DNA from 4 places in the Streptomyces odontotermitis genome. Region 1 is predicted to be linked to each of the others. Evidence: riboswitches for the same ligand, from Rfam matches in the RefSeq annotation. Region 1 holds a riboswitch; each other region holds the start of a gene.
What was found. A riboswitch is a leader RNA that binds a small molecule or an ion and turns the genes downstream of it on or off. The one in region 1 is predicted to bind cobalamin.
Positions count from the first base shown of each region.

Region 1 (2,188 bases):
CGGATGCGGGAGTACGAGAGGCCGATGCCGCCCGCGTGCTTCGAGAGCCGGGCCACCTGGTGGTAGCGGTCGTAGATCGAGTCGAGCTCGTCCAGCGGCGAGTCCAGCAGGTAGCAGCTGGACATCTGGGGGTGGCGGGTGCCGGAGTTGAAGAGGGTGGGCGAGGACGGGAGGTAGTCCAGGCGGCTCATCAGGCGGTACAGCGCGGCGACTTCGTCCACCGCGCGGTCGCTGCCGTCCTCCGCGAGACCGCTGGCCACGCGGAGCATGAAGTGCTGCGGGGTCTCCACGACCTTGCGGGTGAGCGGGTGGCGCAGCAGGTAGCGGCTGTGCAGGGTGCGCAGGCCGAAGTAGCCGAAGCGGTCGTCGCCGTCGAGGTCGATCAGCGCGTCCAGGCGGGCCGTGTGCGCGGCCACGAACTCCTGGGTGCGGTCGGCGATCAGGCCCTCGCGGTGGCCGACCGCGATCGAGCCGGAGAAGGACGTCACGCCCTGCGAGGCCGCTTCCTCGCGGATGCCGATGGTGAGGAGCCGGGCCGCGAGCCTCGAGTACACCGGGTCCTCGGAGATGAGCCCCGCGGCCGCCTCGGTGGCCAGGTCCCGCAGCTCCGCCTCGTCCGCCTTGGCGGAGCGGCCGCGCAGCGCGGCGGCGGCGACCCGGCCGGGGTCGGCGTCGGGAAGGTCGGCACAGAGGTCGGTGAGGGTACGCAGCAGGGCGGTGCCCGGCGCGTCCTGTACCTTGTCCGCCTGGTCCGCTGCCTTTTCCGCGGCTCGGGCCTGCTGGGCTGAGGCCGGTTCGGCTGGCGCGATGGTCACGTGGAGCACTCCCTCGCTCGGCTCTGGGCCCGAGGGGAGCACGGCGGTGCGGGCGCGTCCGCGCAGGGCGGGGCGCCGCGTCCACCGGCCCATTCCACGAGGCCCGGACGTCTCGGCACCCGGAGCGGATGCACCGGGCGCACTGTCAGCAGGTTCTCGGACTCATGGGTACGACAAAGACGTACACATACACCGTTGCGGGACAGTTCCGGACTTCCACCGGATTCCCCTGCGGCGACAGCGAGGACGAGCATACATCTTGTGCTGGGTTTCGGAGGCAGCACCACATCTTGTGTCGGCTGGGGTGTGGTGAGGGTGGCGGCTTGACGGATCAAGCGGCGCGGGAGGGGCGGTGAGGGCGGGGCGGGGTGCGGCCTGCGCGGCCCTCTGCGGGGCGCTGATCGCGCCGCTCGCGGGCTGCGGGGCGGGCGGCTGGCTCTCGGACGGGCCGCCGAGCGCGGAGGGCGTCGACGGGCGTGCGGGCGCCGCGCAGACGTTCGGCGACGGCCAGTTGGAGGGGGCGCTGCTCGCGGACGACGCCTTCGCCGAGCGCGCGCGGCCGACGGACATCGCGGTGGGGCTCTTCGGCAAGAGCCTCGGGCGCGGCGACTGGGGCTCCTGCGCGCGCGGCAAGGACGCGAACGGCGAGCTGTACGACATGCGGGGTGCGAGCGCGCAGCAGGTGCTGGTCTTCGACGGCGGGGCGGGCGAGGGCGGTGCCGGGGCGGACGAGGCCGACGGAGGGGCGGACGAGACGGGCGGCGGGGCGGATGAAGCAGGCGGCGGGGCGGGCGAGTTGGGTTCGGCGTCCGAGCAGGCGGCGGCGTCCCGGCCGCCCGTGAGCCGGCGCCTCGTCTCGCTGAGTCCCGCTGACGCCGGCCGCTACCTCCAACTCCAGAGCAAGCCGCGGTACTTGTGCCCCGATGTGACGGAGGACACCGAGGCCGCCCCGATCACCCGGCACCACTCGGTCGGACAGCTGCCCCGCATCGGCGACGAGGCGACCCTGGAGACCAGCCGCGTCCTGGGCGGCGACGAGCACGACGGCACGCCCACGCACACCGCCGAGGTCCGCGTCGGCGGAGTGCTGGTCACGGTGAGTGCGGGCACGGCCTAGGGCAGGCTCCCGGGCCTGAGCTCCAACTCGTAGGCCAGCAGCCGCACATCGGGCACCGGAAGCCAGTCCCGCTCCGGTACCCGTACGAAGCCGAGGCGCTCGTAGAGGCGGTGGGCCGCGTGCATCGTGGGCTGGGTCGACAGGATCACGCGGACGCAGCCCTCGACCGCTCGGGCCCGCTCCACACAGGCCCGCACCAGTGCCTCGCCCGCACCCCGGCCGCGCGCGTCGGGGGCGACCGCCAGCATGCGGATCT
Region 1 is NZ_JBNJLS010000028.1:8,632-10,819, forward strand. Features, by position in the region: gene ACQB60_RS41710 (ribonucleoside-diphosphate reductase subunit alpha) at 1-815, opposite strand, end outside; adenosylcobalamin-variant (AdoCbl-variant) riboswitch at 958-1,056, opposite strand; gene ACQB60_RS41715 (hypothetical protein) at 1,168-1,932, shown strand; gene ACQB60_RS41720 (GNAT family N-acetyltransferase) at 1,929-2,188, opposite strand, start outside.

Region 2 (2,188 bases), on a different contig from region 1:
ACCTGGAGCCCGGCAAGTCCGTGGAGGGCTCGCACTGGGAGGACCGCGACCACACCTACGCGGAGATCGCGGCGGCCCGCCTCCGCCTGCAAACAAACCGTTCACAATAATCCGTTGACGCGTTCTTGTGTGGCCCACCACCCTGGACGCATGGCACCCACTTCTGCCCCTGAACCCGCCGAATCCGCCGCATCAGTTGGATCCACCGAACTCGCCTCGTCCGACGCCGCGTTCACTCCCCCGGACCCCGACCAGGCGCGGGCCCGACGGGCCCCCGCGGCCCTCTTCCGCATCGCCGAGCGGCACGCGGCCGACGCGGCGCAGCGCGGGCGCCAGGTCCACCCCGCGGTGCTCGCGCCGCACGAGGCGATCAGGCTGGTGTCGTTCCTGCTCAGCGGCGCGGCCCAACTCACCGACGGGGAGGCCGAGGTGGACCGCGCGGACCTCACCGCCGCGCTGACCCTGATACCGCTGGCGCGCGGCGAGATGGACGAACTGGAGGCCGGGCTCCTGCAGATGGCGCGCGGCCGCGGCATGACCTGGCCGGAGATCGCCTTCGGCCTCGGTCTCGGCACCCCGCAGGCCGCCCGGCAGCGCTATGAGCGGCTGGTCTCCCGTACGACAGCGGACGCCGCTCCTGCGACGGCGGACGTCTCCCCCGCAGCGGCGGAAGGAGATCGCGACCGTTAGGTAGGGTGGCCCGTGCAGCTGGTTCGCCCCGCCCGCCAGGCGGGAGCGTCGCAAGAGGGAACCCGGTGGGAATCCGGGACTGCCCCGCAGCGGTGAGCGGGAACGACCGCCGTCACACGCACTGGCCCCGGGAAGGGGCTGGGAAGCGACGGCCAGTAGATGTCCTCCACGTGAGGACGCGCCCGCGAGTCCGAAGACCTGCCAACTGCCCGCGCACGAACCACTCGTGCACGGACATCCCGGTGACCTCGAGGGCGGGTCGGCGTACATACCAGGCGGACGAACCGTGCCGTGCCGTGCACGCTCGCCCCGCCGGGTCCGTCGCCCTTCGCGCTCTCGTCCCGTCCCCGGGATCTCAGGGATTCATCTCGCGAAGGAGATCTCCGTGACCACCAAGCCCGCAGCCGCGGCAGCACGGGCCACCGTGTACGGCTACCCCCGCCAGGGCCAGAACCGGGAACTGAAGAAGGCGATCGAGGGCTACTGGAAGGGCCGCGTCGACGCCGACGCCCTCCGCGCCACCGCCGCCGAACTGCGCAGCGCCACCTGGCGGCAGCTCGCCGACGCCGGCCTCCACGAGGTGCCGACCGGCGACTTCTCGTACTACGACCACGTCCTGGACACCAGCGTCATGGTCGGCGCCGTCCCCGACCGCCACCGCACGCCCGTCGCCGCCGACAGCCTCGACGGATACTTCGCGATGGCGCGCGGCACCCAGGACGTGGCGCCGCTGGAGATGACCAAGTGGTTCGACACCAACTACCACTATCTGGTCCCGGAGTTGGGACCGGACACGGTCTTCACCGCCGACTCCACGAAGCAGGTCGCCGAGCTCAAGGAGGCCCTGGCACTCGGCCACAACGGGCGGCCGGTCCTCGTCGGCCCGGTCACCTACCTGCTGCTCGCCAAGCCCGCGCCGGGCGTCGCCGCCGACTTCGTGCCGCTGACCCTGCTCGACCGGCTCCTGCCGGTGTACGCGGAGGTCCTCGCCGACCTGCGCGCGGCGGGTGCCGACTGGGTGCAGCTGGACGAGCCCGCCCTCGTCCAGGACCGCACCCCGGCCGAACTGGGCGCCGCCGAGCGCGCCTACCGGGACCTCGGCGCGCTCACGGACCGGCCGAAGCTCCTGGTCGCCTCGTACTTCGACCGGCTCGGCGACGCGCTGCCCGTCCTGGCCAAGGCGCCGGTGGACGGCCTTGCCCTGGACTTCACCGGGGCCGCCGCCGCCAACCTCGACGACCTCGCGGCCGTCGGCGGTCTTCCTGGCAAGCGGCTCGTCGCGGGCGTCGTCGACGGCCGCAACATCTGGATCAACGACTTCGAGAAGTCCCTCGCGACGCTCGGCACCCTGCTGGGTCTGGCCGGCCGGGTCGACGTGGCGGCTTCCTGCTCACTGCTGCACGTGCCGCTCGACGCGGCCGCCGAGCGGGACATCGAACCGCAGATCCTGCGCTGGCTGGCCTTCGCGAAGCAGAAGTCGGCGGAGGTCGTCACGCTC
Region 2 is NZ_JBNJLS010000008.1:189,920-192,107, forward strand. Features, by position in the region: gene ACQB60_RS23930 (inorganic diphosphatase) at 1-110, shown strand, start outside; gene ACQB60_RS23935 (DNA-binding protein) at 151-690, shown strand; cobalamin riboswitch at 693-910, shown strand; gene metE (5-methyltetrahydropteroyltriglutamate--homocysteine S-methyltransferase) at 1,076-2,188, shown strand, end outside.
Region 2: another riboswitch for cobalamin. It lies ahead of metE (5-methyltetrahydropteroyltriglutamate--homocysteine S-methyltransferase); the one in region 1 lies ahead of ACQB60_RS41710 (ribonucleoside-diphosphate reductase subunit alpha).

Region 3 (2,188 bases), on a different contig from region 1:
TGGGCACGTTGACGCCGACCATGCCGGTGTCCACGCGCCGGGTGAAGTCGCGGGCGGTGTCGCCGTTGCGCGTGAAGAGGGCCACGCCGTTGCCGTAGAGGTGTTCGCTGGGCAGCCGGAGGGCCTCCTCGTAGTCGGCGGCGCGCACGACGCACAGGACGGGCCCGAAGATCTCCTCGCGGTAGATCCGCATGTCCGGAGTGACCCGGTCGAAGAGGGAGGCTCCGGCGAAGAAGCCGTCCTCGTGTCCGGGCAGGGTGAAGTCGCGTCCGTCGACGACGAGTTCGGCGCCCTCCTCGACGCCGAGGCCGACGTAGGAGCGGACCCGGTCGACGGCGTCCCGGCCGACCAGCGGGCCGAAGTCGGCCTCGGGGTCGTCGCTGCGGCCGATGCGCAGCGCGGCGATGCGCTCCTTGAGGCGGGCCACGAGGGCGTCGGCGGTCTCCTCCCCGACGGGGACGGCGACGGAGATCGCCATGCAGCGTTCGCCCGCGGAGCCGTAGCCCGCGCCGATCAGCGCGTCCACGGCCTGGTCGAGGTCGGCGTCCGGCATCACGATCATGTGGTTCTTGGCGCCGCCGAAGCACTGGGCGCGCTTGCCGTGGGCGGCGGCGGTGGCGTAGACGTGCGCGGCGACGGGGGTGGAGCCGACGAAGCCGAGGGCGGCGACGCGCGGGTCCTCCAGGAGGGTGTCGACAGCTTCCCGGTCGCCGTGCAGGACGTTGAGGACACCGGGCGGCAGGCCCGCCTCCAGGAACAGCTCGGCGATCCGCAGCGGCACCGACGGGTCCCGCTCGGAGGGCTTGAGGATGAAGGCGTTGCCGCAGGCGAGGGCGGGGGCGGCCTTCCACAGCGGGATCATCGCGGGGAAGTTGAAGGGGGTGATGCCCGCGACGACGCCGAGGGGCGCGCGCAGCGAGTGGACGTCGATGCCGGTGCCCGCGTTGTCGGTGAACTCGCCCTTGAGCAGATGCGGGATGCCGGCCGCGAACTCCACGACCTCCAGGCCGCGTTGGATGTCGCCGTGGGCGTCGGCGATCGTCTTGCCGTGCTCGGCGGACAGGAGCCGGGCCAGGGCGTCCTTCTCGTCCTCGACGAGCTGGAGGAACCGCAGCAGCACGCGGGCGCGGCGCTGCGGGTTCCACTGGCCCCAGCCGGGCTGCGCGCGGGCGGCGTCGGCGATCGCCGCCTCGGTCTCGGCGCGGCTCGCGAGGGGCACGCGGGCCTGGATCCGGCCGGTGTTGGGGTCGTACACGTCGCCGTGGGAGCCGGAGGTTCCCGGGGTGTGCCTGCCTCCGATGAAGTGGGTCAACTCGCGTACGGGGGCGGGGGCTTGGTCGCGGACCATGGGTGTGCCTGCTCTCGTCAGGTGATCCGGGATGGCGCGCCGCCGCGCCGTGCGCACGCGGTGGCGTGCGGGAGCGGGGCTGCGCGAGACCGCGAAGGTCGGTGGGCCGTCAGGGGGTTGCGACGGCCGATCGGCGCTCGCCGTGCGGGGGCCGCGGCCGTCGGGCCGCGGCTTTGCCGGGGACGCGTGTGCACACCGGTGCCATGCGTGTCAGCTCCATCCTCGTGGACAACACGGAACATCCCGCGGCCGGTATCCTGACTCCCGGATCTGCGCGCGCCGCCCGCCTTCCCAACTCCCCCTTCAGGGCGAGTCGGTGGCGTACCGCTCGACGGCACACTCCCCGGTCACAGTGGCGGGACCGTGCCGGATTCACACCGGCTTCCCTGCACCGCGGGCCTTGGTCGCGACTATATAGTTGGACGTCCTAGTAAATCTAGGCTCTCTCCCCGGCCCCTGCCCCTAGGCCCCTTCGTAGGCGTGGAACCCCCGCCCGCTCTTCCGCCCGAGCAGCCCCGCCTCCACCATCCGCTGGAGCAGCGGCGGCGGGGCGTACAGGGGTTCCTTGAACTCCTCGTACAGGGACTCCGCGATGGACGCGACGGTGTCGAGGCCGATGAGGTCGGCCAGTCTGAGCGGTCCCATGGGGTGCGCGCAGCCCAGCTCCATCCCGGCGTCCACGTCGGTGGCGGTGGCGAAGCCCGACTCGGCCATCCGGATCGCGGACAGCACGTACGGGATCAGGAGCGCGTTGACGACGAAGCCCGCACGGTCCCGGGAGCGGACGGCCGTCTTGCCCAGCGTGCGCGTGACGAACTCCTGCACCCTGTCGAGGACTTG
Region 3 is NZ_JBNJLS010000008.1:202,795-204,982, forward strand. Features, by position in the region: gene ACQB60_RS23985 (CoA-acylating methylmalonate-semialdehyde dehydrogenase) at 1-1,348, opposite strand, end outside; cobalamin riboswitch at 1,579-1,759, opposite strand; gene ACQB60_RS23990 (3-hydroxybutyryl-CoA dehydrogenase) at 1,811-2,188, opposite strand, start outside.
Region 3: another riboswitch for cobalamin. It lies ahead of ACQB60_RS23985 (CoA-acylating methylmalonate-semialdehyde dehydrogenase); the one in region 1 lies ahead of ACQB60_RS41710 (ribonucleoside-diphosphate reductase subunit alpha).

Region 4 (2,188 bases), on a different contig from region 1:
GCCGGGAGTCGCTGGAGTGCGCGCAGGCCATCGCGGAGCGTCTCGCGGGGCGCCTCACGGAGCGTGGGTGACGGTGACGGCGGCCCCGGTCCCGCCGCGGGGCCGCCCTCGACCGGGACGTCAGGCCGTGGGCTCCACGGAGACCGTGTTCGGGGACGTGCGGGCGTAACCGCCCTCCGCCGAGGCCGACTTGGCGGCCGCGCGCAGGCCGAGTCCGCCGAAGACCGCCGCGAACACCGCCCACAGCAGCACGTGCGAGGCGAGCGACAGCATCCGGAAGTCCCACAGCAGCGTCGCGTCCACCGGAACGGGGTCCGGGTTGTCGGGCAGCGCGAAGAGCAGCGCGAGCACGGCGACCGTCGTGAGGGCCACGGCGATCTGGCGCACCGGAAGGGACTTGGCGGCCAGGCGCACGTACACCTGCCAGGCCAGGAACATGCCGAGCACGCCGATCGCGACCGATGCCAGCCACATCGCCTGCCGGTCGCCGACCGTGCCGGAGTCGCCGACGCCCGGCGGGTTAGCCGGGTAGCGCAGGCCCGGCAGGAGCGAGACCGCGACGAACGCGGCCGTCGCGAAGGTCAGGGCGCGCGGCCAGGGGGACGTCTGCGGAGCGCGCCGGTGCACCAGGGCGTACGCCACCGCGAACAGCACGCCGATCGCGAGACCGGCGACGACAGCGGCGACGACCAGGCCGAGGTGCTGGGTCGAGCGGGTGAAGAGCTCCTCGTGGTGCTGCATGGACTGGCCGGCGCCGTGCGCGTGCTCCTCGGCGGCCGTGCGCTTCTCCTCGGCGCGGATCGCGCGGTCCATCAGGGGCTCGGCGAGGAGGAGGGAGAAGAGACCGGCCGCGAGGCCCGCCGCCCCTCCCGCCGCCAACCCGCGCCCGAGCAGGGGGAGTACAGGTGTCGGGGAGGACATGGTGCTGAGATCGCCCGCCCGTCAGTGGCAGGGGGCACCGAAGAGGTGCCTGCCGTCGTGCGCGAACTCGTGCAGGTAGCTGCCGGTCGCCGAGATCAGCGAGCCGTTGTCGATGAACACCGCGTACAGCGCGATCAGCGCGAGGATCGCCGCGCCGGAGGCGATGAGCCAGTCGCGCGTCTGGGTCGCGGCGGCCTGGGCCGCCGTGGTGTCGGTGGTCGGTGCAGTGTGCAGAGACATACCGGGTGGGCCTCCTTCTGGGGTTTCCACGCCCCATGGCAGGAGGACGACGGCTCAGTTCCTGACTTCCGCGCACGTCTGGGGAGCACGCACGGGGTCACAGTGGCGGGACCGCCCCGGAATCGCACCGGGTTCCTGTCAACCGTCGCCTCGATGTATGGACTTGTCGTCCCGGAGAGTCCCAGTCCGGCATGGACACTGTCAACCACGTCCGCGCCTCTGCGCCCCCTGCGACCTGCGCAAGCCCGCTTGCGACGGTGGACCGTCGCCCGGTCGACGGACCGCTCCCCCCGGAACCGTCGACCGGGCTGGTCCTCCACCGCGCGCGCACGAGTCGCGGGAGTAACCCGGCGCCGGCGCGGGAGCTGTGGTGCCGACCCGCTTGCGGGGTGGGCAGGTTCAGCCTGATCCGGCCGGGGGCTTGGGCCGTCAGAACCGACTCTAGAGCGAATATGCCTCCCGGCCTAGGGGGCGTTTGACGCCAAGTCGTGGCCGGATCGCCCTGCGTGATCGCCACAGTTCAGAGGGGTTCGGTTTCATCAGGTCCGGACCTGCCGGGGCGCAGCGCCGCGTCGTTGAGCTTTCCCTCGATCAGCTCGCCCGCGACGCGGTCGATGGCCAGGCGTTCCCTGCGTGCGTAGCCGCGCAGGGCCGCGAAGGCGGGCTCCATTCCGGTGCGCCAGCGCTCGGCGAGTATGCCTTTGGCCTGTTCGACGCGAATGCGACTGGTCAGCGCCGTCTCCAACTGCCTGCTGAGCGTGCGGTAGCCGGCGTACGCCTCGTGGTTGTGCAGCCCGAGGGCGGCCGCGCTCGCCAGGATCTCGGCGCACCGCACCTCACCGTTGGGAGTGGCCTGCCTGGCGAGGAAGACATTGAGCACGCCGAACACGGACTCGCCGCGGCGCATCGGCACCGCGTACGTCATCGTGACGCCGTGCTCCAGGGCCTGTGCGGTGAACTCGGGCCAGCGGATCGCCGTCACCCTCTCGGTGAGCCGCACGGGCGCCACCGTCGTGCCGGTGCTGTA
Region 4 is NZ_JBNJLS010000011.1:43,184-45,371, reverse strand. Features, by position in the region: gene cpt (chloramphenicol phosphotransferase CPT) at 1-71, shown strand, start outside; gene ACQB60_RS27500 (CbtA family protein) at 121-921, opposite strand; gene ACQB60_RS27495 (CbtB domain-containing protein) at 943-1,161, opposite strand; cobalamin riboswitch at 1,196-1,323, opposite strand; gene ACQB60_RS27490 (ANTAR domain-containing protein) at 1,682-2,188, opposite strand, start outside.
Region 4: another riboswitch for cobalamin. It lies ahead of ACQB60_RS27495 (CbtB domain-containing protein); the one in region 1 lies ahead of ACQB60_RS41710 (ribonucleoside-diphosphate reductase subunit alpha).